Regions from separate parts of the Marinobacter adhaerens HP15 genome, predicted to be linked through region 1. Evidence: predicted binding sites of a transcription regulator. Region 1 holds the regulator's gene; each other region holds the start of a gene.
What was found. The regulator FliA, encoded in region 1, starts transcription of late flagellar genes. The targets are predictions, from matches to a motif close to CTAAAGTTTNNNNNNNNNNNGCCGNTAA.
Positions count from the first base shown of each region.

Region 1 (5,558 bases):
CGACCACGTTGACCAGCGGCAACGCAAAGGATTGATCGCCCAGCATGATCATCAGGGTGGGCATGATGGCGAGCGTCAGCGGAACCTTGATGACAATGCGAGAGCCCTTGCCCAGCTCGGATTCGATGCTCAACTGGCCATTGAGCTGGCCAATCTTGGTTTTCACCACATCCATGCCGACGCCACGTCCGGACACATCCGAAATCTGCTCCTTGGTGGAGAATCCGGCGGCAAAAATAAGGTTGTAACACTCCGAATTGGTCAGCCGGTCCGCTGCATCCTGGTCGTAGATACCCTTTTCGACTGCTTTGCGGCGCAGGACCTCCGGATCCATGCCCGCGCCGTCATCCTCGATAAACAGCAGAATATGGTCTCCCTCCTGCTCGGCAGAGAGGGTAACCGTTCCCTGGCGTGGCTTCCCGGCCTTCTCGCGGACTTCCGGAGCCTCGATCCCGTGGTCCACCGAATTCCGCACCAGGTGAACCAGCGGATCAGACAGCGCTTCAACCAGGTTCTTGTCGAGATCGGTTTCCTCGCCATGCATCACCAGGTTCACCTCTTTCTTGAGGTTTCTGGCGAGATCGCGCACAACGCGGGGGAACCTGCCGAACACCTTTTTGATCGGCTGCATGCGGGTCTGCATGACGGCGGACTGGAGATCAGTCGTAACCACATCCAGGTTGGATACCGCCTTGTGCATGTGTTCGTCTTCACTTTCAGCACCCAGCCGCTGCAAGCGGTTACGCACCAGCACCAGCTCACCCACCATATTCATGATGTCATCGAGCCGCTTGGTGTCGACACGAACCGTCGTTTCCGCGGCCGGGGCATTCTCGCGAGCAGGCATCGCCGGTGCGGCAGCGCCTTTGGCCTCCGGCCTCTCGGCTGGCTTCGATTTTTCGGGCTTTGACGTGTTTGCTTTCGGTGAAGCCGGCTCTTTTGAAGATGCAGGCTGTTTCGGCGCTGAGGGCTGTTTTGGAGCTGCAGGCTCTTTCGAGGCTGAAGGCTCTCCGCCCGCGGTCGGGCTTCCGCCCTTGCCGTGAAGATCGTCCAGCAGTTTCTCGAATTCGTCGTCGGTGATCAGGTCGTCGCCGCCAGCAGATCCGGCCTTGGCAGCCGGCTTTTCTTCTTTACTAGAAGCCTCTTCCTCGCCAGCTGGCGCACCGGCAAACTGACCTTTTCCGTGCAGTTGGTCCAGTAGCGCTTCGAATTCGTCGTCGGTTATTTCGTCGTCTCCAGAACTTTCCTGGTCACCGCCGGCCGATCCGGCGCTCGAAGCCGAGGAAACCTCCGCTGATTTCTCGTCCTGCAATGCATCCAGAAGCTGTTCGAACTCGTCGTCGGTGATGTCGCCACCGTCTTCTGCCGGTTCGCTCTCTTCCTGCTCAGGTTGAGCGGCAGTGGCCGGTGCCCCCTCGCCTTCAGGCTGGGCCAAGGCATCCAGACGGGCAATAAGTTCGTCCGGAGCCGGTGTCAGCTCCTCATGATTGCGGACCTGCTCAAACATGGCATTGACGTAGTCGAGTGCTTCTAGAACCACGTCCATCAGTTCGGAATCCACCTTGCGCTTGTGATTACGCAAGATGTCGAAAACGTTTTCCGCGGAATGGCAGCAGTTCACCAGCGCTTCAAGCTGAAGGAAGCCGGCTCCGCCTTTCACGGTATGGAAACCACGGAAGATGGCGTTGAGCAGATCACTGTCGTCAGGATGTCGCTCAAGATCTACCAACTGCTCTGACAGCTTTTCGAGGATCTCGCCGGCTTCTACCAGGAAGTCCTGCAAAATCTCTTCATCAGCATCAAACGCCATGCGTTACCCTCATTATTCAGAAACCGAGACTGGACAACAGGTCGTCTACGTCGTCCTGCCCCGAAACTACATCTTCACGCTCATCGGCCTTGATCTGGGGCCCGACGCCCTTCTCTGCAGACTCTTCTTTTCTTCAATCTGGTGCACCGTGCCCGTGAGCTGGTCCACATGACTGGCCATCACCACCAGGCTGAGCATCTGCTCCTCAACCTCTTTCACCAGGGCGGTGACCTTCTGGATGACCTGACCTGTCAGATCCTGATAGTCCTGAGCCAGCAGGATTTCCGACAGGTTGCTGTACATGGTGTCGGCATCGGTTGCCATGCTGACAAAAAACGATCAATCCGGCCGTACAGCTCGCGAAACTCAGCCGGCTGCATTTCCCGGCGACGCAGGCGCTGCCACTCATCACGCAACGCGGCGGCCTCGTCTCTGAGGGCATTGGCCACCGGCATGGTTTCCTCAACCAGGTCCATGGTCCGGTTGGCTGCTTCACCGGTCATCTGCACAACGTATTCGAGACGATCAGAGGCATCAGTCATCTTTGACAGTGCTTCCTGCTGCTCGGCGTTACGGGGATCAATCTGGAAGTTCCGGATTGCTTCGTGCAGGCTCCGCGTCAGCCGCCCTACCTCACGGTACAGACTCTGATCCCTGACCTCGCTGAGTTCATTGATCAGGGTCATGGCTTTGGCATAATCACCCGCATCAACACTCTCGGCCAGTTCCGCTGCCTGCCGCTGGAGCTTTTCCGTCACCTCCGGTTCAAGGCCCCGATGGTTCTTTTTGCTATCGCTCATGAGAGCCATCCGACCTCTGGTTACTGGATTCTTTCAAAGATTTTCTCAATCTTTTCCTTGAGCACGGCAGCGGTGAACGGCTTGACCACATAACCGTTTACGCCTGCCTGGGCAGCGGCAACGATCTGGTCGCGCTTGGCCTCAGCAGTTACCATCAATACCGGCAGGGTTTTCAGATTCTCGTCCGCCCGAACGGCCTTGAGCAGGTCGAAGCCTGACATACCCGGCATGTTCCAGTCGGTCACCAGAAAATCGTATTTGCCGCTTTTGAGCATTGGCAGTGCCGTGTTGCCGTCGTCAGCTTCATCGGTGTTGGTGAAGCCAAGATCACGCAGCAGGTTCTTGATGATCCGTCGCATTGTGGAGAAGTCGTCCACAATGAGGATTTTCATGTTTTTGTCCAATGGGACCTCCAGTTAGTAACACCCGGAATTCGTTTGACCTTTGCGTTCAAAGTCTAGCAGGCCGCTGTTTTAACCGCTTATTGTCGGACCTTTGCTTCGGTTGTAAAGCATCGGTTACCAAAAACTACAGACTACCTCGTTGGCGACACAGACTGAACGCGGTCAGTTGTCCGATTCCTGACGCCAATCCGAGAGCCGTCCCCGAAGGCGCAGGGCTGCCTGGCTGTGAATCTGGCTTACCCTGCTCTCACTGACGCCGAGCACCGCGCCAATCTCCTTGAGGTTCAGTTCTTCCTGGTAGTAAAGGCTCAACACCAGCTTTTCCCGCTCCGGCAGGTCTTCAATCGCCTCAGCGAGGCTCCGCCGGAAGGCATCGGAGGACAACCCCTCAAGGGGATTATCCTGCGTCTCTGTCTGTTCTATCGGCAGCTCTCCGGATTCATTGAGCTCGTCGAGGCTAAAAAGTCGACCGCTGTTGGAATCGGAAAGGTAGGAGTGGTATTCGGGCAGCCCCATACCCAGCTCTTCGGCCACTTCCTGGTCGTGGGCTTCGCGGCCAAGTCGATCTTCAACGGCCTTGATGGCCTGGGAAATGCGACGGGCGTTGCGATGAACAGAACGTGGCACCCAGTCACCCTTGCGGATTTCGTCCACCATGGCGCCGCGAATACGGATACCGGCGTAAGTCTCGAAGGTAGCACCTTTGGTAGAACTGTAACGCTGGGCGGCCTCGAGCAGACCGATCATGCCGGCCTGCATCAGGTCCTCAAGCTGGACGGACGCCGGCAGGCGAGCCATCAGGTGAAGGGCAATTTTCTTGACCAGCGGCGCGTGCTGCTCAATGAGCTGAGCCGGCTTCTGCGCACTTGACTGGTTATAGATTCCGAGGTTTTTCGCCAATGTCATGTATCCGGTTTTTTGTTTGACTGGATCCGATTCAGACTTCGACGAGCCGCTCCACAAAAAATTCCAGATGCCCGCGGGGAGAGGACGGCAACGGCCAGCTATCTACCTTGTCCGCCAGCGCCTTGATGGCCAGTGAAGCTTTCGCCCTGGGATAGGCGTCCAGCACCGCACGCTGCCGCTGAACCGCTTTCTTCACGGCCTCATCGTAGGGGACTATTCCTACGTATTGTAGTGCCACATCGAGGAAGCGCTCGGTGACCCGGGTCAGTTTTTCAAACAGATGCCGGCCTTCCTGCTCATTCCGGACCTGATTGGCAAGAATACGGAAGCGGTTGGTTCCATAATCACGGTTCATCAGCTTGATCAGGGCATAGGCATCGGTGATCGAGGTCGGCTCGTCGCAGACAACCAGCAGCAGCTCCTGCGACGCTCTCAGAAAACTGACCACTGACTCGGAAATACCGGCGGCGGTATCAACGATCAGGACATCGATCTGATCACCCAGTTCGCTGAACGCATTAATCAGCCCGGCATGTTCCATGGGGCTGAGCTGGGTCATTCGTTGGGTACCGGAAGAGGCGGGGACAATCTTGATGCCACCGGGACCATTCACCAGAACGTCCTTCAGATCACAGTCGCCCGCCAGAACATCCTGGAGGTTGCGATTGGCAGTGATGCCCAGCAAGACGTCGATATTGGCGAGCCCCAGATCGGCGTCGAGCAGCACCACTCTCCGGCCTTTCTGCGCCAGGGCAATTCCGAGGTTCACCGACACGTTACTCTTGCCGACACCACCCTTTCCGCCGGAAACTGCAATCACCTGTACCGGATGTGCTCTGCTCATACTGTTTTTGGTCTCTCGCCACGTTTCGCCGGCTTTGTCTCCGACGCCTGCTGTCAATCTGTCCGGTCTCAGGCGTGCTCTTTCAGGCCCTCTGCGACCGCTTGCTGTTGCTGGAGTGTTTTCAGCCGATCCACGGCCAACCGCACCAGCGGAACGGCTTCTGCGTGGTGCAGGTCTTCAGGAATCTTCTGGCCGTCTGTGTAATAGGCTACCGGCAGACCGGTTTCCATCACAAACCCGAGAGACTCGCCCAGCGTCAGGGCCTCGTCGATTTTGGTCATCAAACAGCCCGCAAGATTTGCCATCTTATAGCAATGCCACACGGATTTCATGATGCGAGGCTGACTGGTTGCCGAGACCACCAGATGGGTTTTGATATTGTGATGGCTGCGAGCCAGTTCGGCCAGCTGTTCCTGATAGCCTTTGTCCGCACTGGTCAGTCCGGCGGTATCAATCAGCACCAGATGACGGTCTGAAAGCTCGTCCAGAATATCGTCCAGACTGTGGCTCTCATCCACGACCCGAACCGGCACATTCAGGATCCGACCGAACACGAATAACTGCTCGTGCGCCGCCACCCGATAGCGATCCGTGGTAACCAGGGCCACGGAATCGGAACCATGCTTGAGCACGTAGCGAGCGGCGAGTTTTCCGATGGTGGTGGTTTTCCCGGACCCTGTCGGCCCCACCAACGCGTAGGCGCCGCCCTCATCCAGCCACTCCATGCGGGAGGTCCGGACCCCGGTACACAGCATTTTCAGGGACTGCTTCCAACCGTCTTCCAGACGCCCCGC
Region 1 covers NC_017506.1:2,419,823-2,425,380, forward strand. Annotated here, with positions in the region: gene HP15_RS11450 (chemotaxis protein CheA) at 1-1,810, opposite strand, end outside; partial or broken gene HP15_RS11455 (protein phosphatase CheZ) at 1,827-2,619, opposite strand; gene cheY (chemotaxis response regulator CheY) at 2,631-3,014, opposite strand; gene HP15_RS11465 (RNA polymerase sigma factor FliA) at 3,177-3,920, opposite strand; gene HP15_RS11470 (MinD/ParA family protein) at 3,952-4,764, opposite strand; gene flhF (flagellar biosynthesis protein FlhF) at 4,833-5,558, opposite strand, start outside.

Region 2 (5,558 bases), 1.2 Mb from region 1:
AATCGGCAGCCGCCGCCCGGCGCACTGATGAGGCGGTCAGCCGCAGCGCCACCGAGGTGGAATCCTCCGCTGAGGACACCCGTGCTATGGCCAGGGAACTGGAGGAAGCAGAAGCCGGCATAGAGGACTTGCGAAAGAATATGGAATCCATCACCAGGGTTCTGGATTCGATAAAGTCCATCGCCGACCAGACTAACTTGCTGGCTCTGAATGCCGCTATTGAAGCGGCCCGGGCCGGTGAACAGGGCAGGGGCTTCGCGGTGGTCGCGGATGAGGTGCGCAGCCTGGCCCAGAACAGCCAGAAGGCGACCGAGGAGATCAGTAGTTCCATCGAAACTCTGGTCAATTCTTCGGAGCGTGCTTCAAAGGTGGTTACCCGCTGCAGCACCCAGGCCAGAGGTATTTCTGAGCGGGCAGGAACCGTAGTGTTGCAGCTTCGCGAGGCAGTGGAAGAGGTTGCCCGGATGTCCGGTATGGCGGAGCAGATTGCTACGGCTTCCGAAGAGCAATCAGCCACGGCCGAAGAAGTAACGCGCAACGTATCCACAATTGCTGAAAAGTCCTTGGAGACCAAACAGGCCATGGTCCAGATCTCCGAAGCCAGTGGTGACTTGGCGGAGTTGTCTCATCAGCTCAAGGATTCTCTGTCCCGCTTTAAAGTCAGCTGAGTACGAGGCGTGCCTTCCACAATTATGCCTGGCACACATAAAAAAACCCGCTTCAGCGGGTTTTTTTATGGCGGTTATTCGGTCTCTTCGGGGATCACCGGAGGCGGAAATCCGCCCAGTTCTTTCCAGCGATTCACAATGCCACAGAACAGGTCTGCGGTTTTTTCCGCGTCATAGGCGGCGGAATGGGCTTCCTTGTTGCTGAACGGAATGCCCGCGAGTTTGCAGGCCTGGGCCAGAACCGTGTGGCCATAGGCTAGGCCGGCCAGCGTGGCGGTATCGAAGGTTGAGAAAGGATGGAACGGGTTACGACGGATGTCGGCCCGCAGCGCGGCTGCAAAGATGAAGTTATGGTCAAAGGTGGCATTGTGGCCCACCAGGACGGCTCGCTTGCAGTCGTGGTTCTTCACCGCCTTGCGAATGGGGCTGAAGATCTCGCTGAGTCCTTCCCGCTCGGGTACCGCTTCTCGCTCCGGATTCCACGGATCAATACCGGTGAAATCAAGGGCGGACTGCTCCAGATTCGCGCCTTCGAACGGATCGATCTGCTGAACGTGGGTTTCAGCGCGCCGCACCCAGCCGTCGTCGTCCATGGTCAGTATCACTGCCGCCACTTCCAGCAGGGCGTCCCGCTCGGGATTGAAGCCAGCGGTTTCCACGTCGACTACAACAGGCAGAAACCCGCGAAAGCGGCGGGACATGGGATGCGGTGGTTTGTTTTCGTCAGTCACTCAAGCTCCGGTCTTGGCCGTGTGTGAGAAGGAATAAGTCAGGTTTACGCCAGTTTCCAGTGAACGGTTTCACCAGCCTCGAGGGGCACGATGGTTCCGTCAGCCAGCGGCAGCTCTGCCGGCATGGTCCAGGGGGCACGAATCAGTGTGATGGTATCGGTATTCCGCGGTAGGCCATAGAAATCAGGCCCGTTGAAACTGGCGAATGCTTCAAGTTTATCCAGGATGCCAAGCTCTTCGAAAATGTCCGCATACAGACCGATTGCGCCGTAGGCCGAATAACAGCCAGCGCAACCGCAGGCTGCCTCTTTGCGATCCTTTGAATGGGGGGCGGAATCCGTGCCCAGGAAAAAGCGTTTGTCGCCGCTGGCCACCGCGTCCCTGAGCGCCTGTTGATGGCGGTTACGCTTCAGGATTGGCAGGCAATAGAGATGCGGTCGAATGCCGCCTACCAGCATGTGGTTGCGGTTATACATCAGGTGCTGGGGCGTCAGAGTCGCACCTAGGTTGTCACCGGTGTGCTGCCGGACAAACTCTGCGGAATCGGCCGTGGTGATATGTTCCAGTACAACCTTCAGGTTCGGGAAAGCCTCGAGAGTGGGTGCCAGGACACGCTCCAGAAATACCTTTTCCCGGTCAAAAATGTCGATATCGGCATCGGTTACCTCGCCGTGTACCAGCAGCAGCATGCCACAATTGGCCATGGCTTCCAGAACCGGGTAGATGTTGCGGATATCCTTCACGCCGGAGTCGGAATTGGTCGTTGCTCCGGCGGGGTAAAGCTTGGCGGCCACAACGCCTGCAGCCCTGGCATCCCGGATGGTCTGTGCCGTCATGCTCTCGGTCAGATACAGCGTCATCAACGGCTCGAACTCGGTGCCATTGGCAGCCGCCAGAATGCGCTCCCGGTAGGCTGTGGCATCGGCTGCGGTGGTAACTGGCGGTACCAGGTTGGGCATGATGATGGCGCGACCGAAGCAGGCGGCCGTAGCCGGTACCACGTCCTTGAGAATGTCGCCGTCCCGTACGTGAAGGTGCCAGTCGTCGGGGCGTGTGAGCGTGAGCTTGTCTGTCATGGCGTTTGTCCGAAATACCTTTGGCGGGGCGAGCTTGTGCCCGGTTCTCTGGGAGCCGAAAAAATTTGGCGAATTATACCAGAAGGCTCGGGTGATTGTTTTCCGGTTGGTGGCTAAAGAACTTCCGGCTCAGGCCGTTAAACGGTCTGACTCTGCTAACTCCGGACACTGATGGCTAGCTCTATGGGATTTCGCCCCGGACAACTCCTGAATACTCTGCTGGTTGCCACGTTGCCCGTGGCGCTTCTGCCGGCAACCGCGCAGGCTGCCAGCTATGGCGCCGGAATCGAGAACAGCCAGTGGTATCTCGCCGAGTCGGTATTTGAATGCCGGCTGGTGCACGAAGTTCCCGGCTACGGTCGGGCGGTGTTCAATCATCGCGCCGGTGAAAGTCTCAGCTTTTTCCTGGAGTCTGATTCTGCATTGATGCGACCAGGGCGCGGCAGCCTTGTGGTCGAGGCACCGGCCTGGCGTCCGGGTGTGGCGCCGAAGCCCCTGGGAACGGTAAATGTATCGGATGATCGCCGTCAGGTCTCGCTGGATACCCGTCAGGCGTTCGTGGTCGCCCATGGACTTCTGGACGGGATGCGCCCGACGGTAACCAGGGAGTCGTGGTTTGATGGCCGCCCGGTGCGTGTTCAGGTCTCCAACATCAACTTTGCCGGCGAGTACCAGCGTTATCAGCGCTGTACGTCCAATCTTCTGCCGGTAAACTTTGATCAGATCCAGCGCTCGAGGGTGCCCTTTGCCAGTGGCAGCACGCAATTGTCCGATGCCGACAGGCAACTACTGGATAACATCGTCGCTTATGTGAACGCAGATTCCACGGTTGAGCGGATTTTCGTGGATGGTCATAGTGACAGTATTGGCAGCCGGATCGACAACCGTGCGCTCTCCGAAGATCGCGCCAATGTGGTGGCTGACTACCTCAAGGCGAGCGGTATTGATGAAAACATGATTACCGTTCGGGCTCACGGCGACCAGTACCCGGTATCCAACCGGCCCGCCGATAACCGCCGCACCAATATCCGCCTGCAACGGGCCGGTGACCGCCCGGAACTGCAGCAGGCTAACGGCTATGGCGGCGAACCCAGGGGCTGATTGGCGTCAGTAAACCGAATCCAGTACTTCCAGGTGGGCATTGACGCTTTCCGCCAGGGCCCGCAGATGGTACCCGCCCTCCAGGGTTGAAATGATCCGGTCATTGCTGTGCTCACTGGCGACACCCACAATCATTTCCGTTAGCCAGCGATAATCTTCCGTATCCAGATTCAGTTCTGCCATCGGATCCAGCCGGTGGGCATCAAAACCCGCCGAAATCAGGATCAACTGCGGTTTGAATTCATTCAGGCGCTTCAGCCATCCCGCCTCCACCTGCTTACGGTACTCTTCAGACGAACAGTTTGCCTCAATCGGAATATTCACGATGTTGTCGGCCTGCCGGTGCACGTGGGAGTGCGGGTAGAAGGGATGCTGGAAGCTTGAGCACATCAGGATACGCTCGTCGCCACTGACAATGTCTACGGTGCCATTGCCCTGGTGCACGTCGAAATCGATGATCGCGACCCGCTCCAAATGATGAAAGGTGAGGGCGCGCATCGCGGCCAGGGCAACGTTGTTGTAAAAACAGAACCCCATGGATTTCGCCCGCTCGGCATGGTGCCCGGGCGGCCGGGCACACACAAACGCGTTGGTAACCTGGCTGCTCATGACCATATCCACGGCCTGGATATTGGCACCAGCTGCCAGACGAGCGGCTCGAAGGGTGTCGGGCATCATGGCCGTGTCCGGGTCGGTAAACACGCGGCCGCGGGTCGGTTGCATCAGGTCCAGTTGATGGAGATATTTTTCCGGATGCACCATCAGAAGCTGATCACGGGTGATTTCTTCCGGCCGCACCCAGTCCAGCTTCTGGTCCAGGCCAGTATCAGCAAGGTAGCTGATGATGGCCGCCAGCCGCTCAGGGCTTTCCGGATGTTCCGGCCCCATGTTGTGTTTCATGAAGTCATCGTGGGAAAAGAATGCCGTGGTCATACGTCTCGGACTGCCTTCGATATGCTTATATTTTCTTCAAGCTTATCAGGGAAAACTGCACGATGCCGTGTTTCTTTGGTCTTATAACGGCGATAGTCATTTCACATCGGGGTATCAAGGCCTAAGATAAGAGTTACACTCATAAGTAACCTGTTTTATTACATTTATTTCCCAACGGTCTGCCGGCCGCATACAAAGGAGAGTCAGCTTGAGCACCCGGTATCTGGAGAGCCTGTTTAATCCCGCGTCCATTGCGGTGATCGGTGCGTCGGAGCGGGCAGACAACCTTGGCGGTATGGTGTTGCGGAACCTGATGGGGGGCGGTTATCCCGGCCGGTTACTGGTGGTTAACCAGAACGATTACGACAACGTGCACGGGGTGCCCTGCGTCAAGAAAGTCTCGAAAATGGAATTTTCCCCGGACCTGGCAATCATCTGTACGCCGCCGGATACCGTGGCCAAGACCATCAAGCGGCTGGGGGAGGCCGGGGTGCGCACCGCGATCGTTATGACCGGTGGCATGTCACGTACTCACAGTAAAACCGGCCAGCCCCTGATGTATTCCGTTCGTGAAGCGGCCCGGGAGACCGGAATCCGGGTACTGGGCCCCAACACCATTGGCCTGATGGTCCCGGCACGCAGCCTGAACGCTACCTACGCCCATATGGGCGCCATCCCTGGCCGGGTTGCCTTCGTTGGCCAGTCGGGCACCATCGCCAGTTCGGTCATAGACTGGGCATTCGCCCGTGGTGTGGGGTTTTCCTATTTCCTGACCCTGGGCGATGGCATGGATATCGATCACGACGACCTGATCGACTACCTGGCGCAGGATACACAGACCCGTGCGATTCTCCTGCACATCGAAAACATTCCCAATGCCCGCCGCTTCATGTCGGCGGTTCGGGTGGCGTCCCGCACCAAGCCGGTGATTGCGGTGAAGTCCGGTCGGGTACCGGAGTCGGAGTGGTTTCCCCACGACCTCCCTGATGGCCTGAAACGCAGCGATCCGATCTACGACGCCATGCTTCAGAGGGCAGGTGTGCTCCGGG
Region 2 covers NC_017506.1:1,264,028-1,269,585, forward strand. Annotated here, with positions in the region: gene HP15_RS06075 (methyl-accepting chemotaxis protein) at 1-668, shown strand, start outside; gene rnt (ribonuclease T) at 743-1,399, opposite strand; gene pyrC (dihydroorotase) at 1,444-2,475, opposite strand; gene HP15_RS06090 (flagellar protein MotY) at 2,659-3,576, shown strand; gene HP15_RS06095 (histone deacetylase family protein) at 3,583-4,509, opposite strand; gene HP15_RS06100 (bifunctional acetate--CoA ligase family protein/GNAT family N-acetyltransferase) at 4,718-5,558, shown strand, end outside.
Region 2: HP15_RS06090 (flagellar protein MotY) is a predicted target of FliA. The motif match lies at 2,589-2,616, and genes of this name have one in related genera.

Region 3 (5,558 bases), 790 kb from region 1:
TTGCCCGAGGCTGCTGCACCCGGACCATGGGCGTCGATCAGTGTTACCGGGTATCCCCGGTCTGCCAGGTTTCTTGCCAGTGCGCAGCCGGCAACACCTGCGCCGATGATTAAGATCGATTCCTGTTGTTCCGTGGGAACCGTTTTGATGGGTGCCGGGTTCTCCGCGACAAGAACGCCTTTCAGCATATCCCGTTTGCGACCGTATCCGGTGGTTTTTTCCATCCGGAATCCGGCCTCCATCAAGGCCCGACGAATCCGGCCAACGGAGGTAAAGGTCGCCAGAGTTGTGCCCGGCTTACTGTGTGCACGGATCTTGTTGATGGTGTTTTCCAGCCACATATCCGGGTTGCGGGACGGAGCGAACCCGTCCAGAAACCAGGCGTCGGCTTGAAAATCCAGGGATTGCCAGGCGTCGGTAATGTCGCCGAAAAACAGCGTCAGTCGAACCTGCCCCCCGGCCAGGAGCAGCCTGTGTACCCCGCGCACCAGGGGTGGGTAATTCAGAAGCAGTTCGTCGGCCAGCGCCGCCAGTTCGGGCCACTGTGCCAGGGCCCGGGCCAGGTCCTCGTGGGTGAGGGGGAAACGTTCAACGGAAACGAAGTGCAGCGTCGCCGCATGGGCCGGAGCGTGTCGCTGCCAGGCTTGCCAGGCAGCGAGAAAGTTCAGGCCGGTCCCAAAGCCGTTTTCGGCAATAACGAAATTGCCGCCCTCGGGAATCTGTGCGAAACGTTCGGGCAACTGGTTGTGTTGCAGGAAAACGTAGCGTGTTTCCTCGAGACCATTGTCACGGCTGAAATAGACATCGCCGAACCGGATGGACTCCGGGACGCCGTCGTGCCAAGCCAGTTCAGCGGGCTCTATTCCGGGCGGCAGGGGAGCACGGTCCACGGTGTCAGCCTTCGGGGTCGACCACGGTGACGGTTTCGATGATCACAGGTTCAACCGGCACATCGGCCATCCCCTGTTTGCGAGTGGTCTGTTTGCGGGCAATGGCATCGACAACGCCCATGCCCTCGGTCACCTTGCCAAAAACCGCATAACCCGGGCCGCGAACTCCGGCGTTCAGGAACCCGTTGTCGGAAAGGTTGATAAAGAACTGGGACGTGGCGGAATCAGGCGCACTGGTGCGAGCCATCGCAATGGTTCCACGAAGGTTCGGCAGTGTCTCTTTCGCTTCGTTGCGGATAGGGGCCCGAGTGGACTTGCGGGAGAGATCCCGGGTGAAACCGCCGCCCTGGATCATGAACCCGGGTATAACCCGATGGAAGATGGTGCCGTCGAAAAAACCGTCTTCGGCGTACTGCAGGAAATTGTCGACCGTTTCGGGCGCAACATCCGGGCGAAGCTGAAGCTCGATAGCGCCTTCACTGGTCACCATGCGGACCTTTGGAAGAGGATCACTGGCCGGTTGCTCATTGGTTTGCGCCTGCACCGCGGCAGTCGGCATGAGCAGGGCGAATGCCATAAGCAATACGGGTGTCACAGTTTTCAGGGGTTTTACCATGTTTGTCATTTGCAGCCGTTCTCCGTGTTATTAGCAGGTGTGTTTCCTGCGACAATTCGGCGAATTCTGTTATCAGGTGCCAGATCTTACCAGATGGTGATGGTAAAACGGGCACTGCATCCACGCACATCGTTGTGTGATCGGCTAACCTTCCCGATATCGGAAGTCATGGATCACACTGGCCGGGCCGGGTTGTACGGTTTTCACTGTTTAAAAGGAGACACTGGGTGAGAATCCGTCAGGGATTTGAAGAGAAATCACGCCTCGGGCGATTGCTTATCAATCGTGGGTATCTGTCTGAGGGGCAGGTTAACGAAGGCCTCAGGCTTCAGCGGGAAACGGGACAGCGCCTGGGTGAGGTATTTATCCAGGCGGGCTGGATCAGCGAGAAGGAGCTGCACCGTGTCCTCAAGCACCAGTCCCGCTATCGCAACGCTGCCGCCCTGGTAACAGCGGTCACGCTGCCATTCCAGCCCCTGGTAACCTTTGCGGCCAGCAATTCGGCCGAGGCGTCACAGGCAACGCTGGAAGCCGGCGAACTTTATGAGAGAGGCAATCTTGCCCTCATGAGTGAAGCCGAGCTGGCGGCGATTTCGGGTCAGGGCGATCCGACCCTGCTGCAGCGCATTGGTATTGTCAGCAATATGGCGGAGAACCCCGCAGGAAATGGGGAGCAAGGCACCGAGGCATCCGCAGATGTTATTGAAGGTCTCAAGCTTTCCGCCAATATCTTCGTGCCGGTTCTGAACTTCCTGGATTCAGATCTCAGCATTTCCGGTGTGCACTATCGTGAAGGGGAGCCGCGTTATCGGGTAAGAGAAGATGGCGCCCTGATGCTGGCGTTCCCTGAGCGCATCGAGGAAATCCGGATGGACAATATACGGGTTACGGGAGGCCAGGGAGCTTCAATGGGCAACGTGAGCATTCACGACATCCGGTTTCATCCCGACTCCCAGATGACCATCTACACCCGATAAAGTGGAAAGCATGGCTCGGCAGAGCCATGCGTCCGGGCTCAGGCGCTGGCGAGCACCGTGCTGCTTGATACCGTGGTCTGCTGACCCTGTGCACCGTACAGCTTTTGCTGGCCGGTGGCGCCGCGGAAAATATCTGTGAGCCTCGACAAACGCTTTTGCAAGTGGCTGATTACGCGACCGTTGGTCTGGTTCAGCGTCTGACAGGTTCGCAGCTTCTGGTCCGCTTCCTGCCAGAGTTCGAAGAGATCCGAGAATCCGGCGCTGCGAATAAAGCGGGAAGGCTCGCCACTTTCGGGGCGATATCCCATTTGTACGAGCGTTCGGATTTTCTGTTTGGCGCGTTCGCGGACTGCACCGAGGAGATCGTTCTTCTCTCTGGTCAGGGCGTCCAGCTGGCGGAGGTCGGAATTCGCAAGGCAGGTCTTTTCCTTGCCGAGAACGTCAGCCAGTGTTTCAAGCTGGCTGATATCCTGGGAAAGAAGGGTCTTCAAATCATCAATTGCGGCCATGGTCTACTCACCCGAAAATGCTTTCATCCATCTCAAGCATTTTCTGGGCCAGCTTCTCGGCGTCAATCTTGTACGTGCCATTTTCGAGGGCGGAACGGATCTGCTCGATGCGGTCGTCATCCATTTCCGGATAATCGCCCAGCTTTTGTTCGAGCTGCTTCAGATTCTTGGCCTGATTGCTCAGGCTAACGTTCTCACCACGGGCCCCCTGGGCCTGTGTCTTCGCCTGTTCGTTGGATGCCGGCTGGGTATTCTGTGCGCCGGAGCTTTTGTCGGCCGTAGTTCTCTGGGTGTTGACCTGGCCGGGGCCAATTCCATTTAAGTCAACTGACATATCTGTACCTGCTTGCCTGTCGCGCCACGAATGCGGCGCTTACTCGAGTTTATGTCTTCTTAACGGCGGCGCCGCGAAAACCTTTAGTACTTTTTAGCACTTTTTTCATCTGCTTTTACGACCGGTTTTGCGGCATTCACTTGCCGCTCCGGCAAGCCTCTGCCGCACGCGGCTCACATCGGAATCTCCACGTGGCCCGGCGCGACAACGCTGGCTCTTATCGTGCGCGATGAGCGCAGATTCTCAACCAGAACCTGTTCGCCAACGCTGGCGCTTGCCAGGGCTTTGCCCCGGGAACGTACTGAAAATCCACCGGTTTTGGCGGTGATGATAACATGATCGCCTCGTTCGACCGCATTCGGGGCCGAAAGCATGTCTGGTGTAACGAGCGATCCGGCATTCACTGCGCGCCGCACTTCCATGCCAATCGCCTGCTTCGAGTCCGTAATCACGCCACGTCTGGATGAATTGATTTCAACAGACTGCTTTGCAAGCAGCCCTTCGGTTATTCGCTCTCCACGCGTGAGTGGCCTCGCTGCTACCAGGGCTGGCCCATGGATAGAGACTGAAGCGGTAACAAACATTCGCCATGGGCGGGTTCCTTCGCAGGCTACCTGCAACGACGGGCTGGTGCTTTTCCATGGGTCACCGCTGAACTCTACACTCAAAGGCTTTTCGCACTCGGCGAGAGCGAGGCGGCTGTCGATGGAACCGGGTTCGAAGGAAACGGTGTAGCCATGCTCGGCCTGTTCAGACGCAAAGCTGTCCAGAAACGCCAGGGTTGCTTTCTGAATCTGTTCAGCCGTCGTTCCAGCAAGGAGCGGCGTGCTCAGGCCAGACATTAGCAGTAGTAGGGCGAAATTCGTGATGCGCATACGTATCAGTTTGTCCTATGCTGTCAACAACAGGGCAGAAAAGCCCGAATCAGGCTAAGGATTCGGTAAAAGTGGCCGTTAAATGGGCTGACCCACCCCTGATATGACGGGTTTCCGTCGATCAGGCTATTATTCAGTGAACAGCAAGATATATGCCGTTGTAATTCCGGCAAGCCAGGAGAATCGAAATGGCAGGGGTTTTGGACAGTGTCAACCAGCGCACTCAGATGGTCGGAAAGAACCGCCTTGAGCTGCTTCTTTTCCGTCTCAGAGGGCGCCAGATCTACGGGATCAACGTGTTCAAGGTGAAAGAGGTTCTGCAGTGTCCGAAGCTGTTCTCCCTGCCCAACAGTCGGCCGGTCGTTCGAGGCGTAGCCCATAGCCGGGGTGAGACTATCCCCATTATCGATCTGAGCATGGCAATCGGTCTGCCGGGTATCCCGCAAGACGAGCTCTCCACCAGCTTCGTCATCATCACTGAATACAATCGCAAAACGCAGGGTTTCCTGGTGAGCGGCGTCGAGCGAATCATGAACATGAACTGGGAAGAAATCCTGCCTCCACCCAAAGGGGCCGGCAAGGATGTCTATCTTACCGCTGTCACGAAAATTGATGATAAGCTTATTGAAATCATTGATGTAGAGAAGATTCTTTCAGAAGTTTCTCCGCTCGGGGAGGACGTAACCGAAGCCGTTCTGAGCAAGAGCGCGGACCGGGTGCCGGGGCATCTGCCCGTGCTGGTGGTCGATGATTCGTCCGTGGCCCGGCGCCAGATACAGCGGTGTCTCACCGCAATTGGCATGGAAGTGGTGCTGAAAAACGACGGCAAGCAGGCTATTGAACATCTGAAGGAAATCACTGCGGACGGTTCCCGGGCCAAGGATCACTTCTCTCTGATCATCTCGGACGTGGAGATGCCTGAAATGGATGGCTACACCCTCGTCACCAAGGTGAAAGAGGACCCGGCGCTTTCGGATATGTTTGTTATGCTTCACACCTCACTCAGCGGTGTGTTCAACCAGGCCATGGTAAAGAAGGTCGGGGCCGACGACTTTATGGCAAAGTTCAGTCCGGACGAGCTGGCAGAGCGGGTGATGGAAATCATCGACCAGGGTTGATGGAGCCGCTCAAAGATTCACTCAGAACAGAGACCCAATGAAAGCGGAAATAACGCCACAGGAATATGAAGCCTTCAAATCGTTCCTGCAGGACGCCTGTGGGATTTTACTGGGCGATAATAAACAGTACCTGGTCAAAAGCCGGTTGCGCAGGATTCTTGAAGAGAACAGCCTGAATACCCTGGGTGAACTGCTCGAGCGTCTTAAGCGCCCCGGGCGGGGCGGCCTGAAAGAGACTG
Region 3 covers NC_017506.1:1,625,852-1,631,409, forward strand. Annotated here, with positions in the region: gene mnmC (bifunctional tRNA (5-methylaminomethyl-2-thiouridine)(34)-methyltransferase MnmD/FAD-dependent 5-carboxymethylaminomethyl-2-thiouridine(34) oxidoreductase MnmC) at 1-890, opposite strand, end outside; gene HP15_RS07725 (peptidylprolyl isomerase) at 895-1,506, opposite strand; gene HP15_RS07730 (hypothetical protein) at 1,734-2,483, shown strand; gene HP15_RS07735 (flagella synthesis protein FlgN) at 2,522-2,992, opposite strand; gene flgM (flagellar biosynthesis anti-sigma factor FlgM) at 3,000-3,326, opposite strand; gene flgA (flagellar basal body P-ring formation chaperone FlgA) at 3,500-4,201, opposite strand; gene HP15_RS07750 (chemotaxis protein CheV) at 4,390-5,319, shown strand; gene HP15_RS07755 (CheR family methyltransferase) at 5,357-5,558, shown strand, end outside.
Region 3: flgM (flagellar biosynthesis anti-sigma factor FlgM) is a predicted target of FliA. The motif match lies at 3,386-3,413, and genes of this name have one in related genera.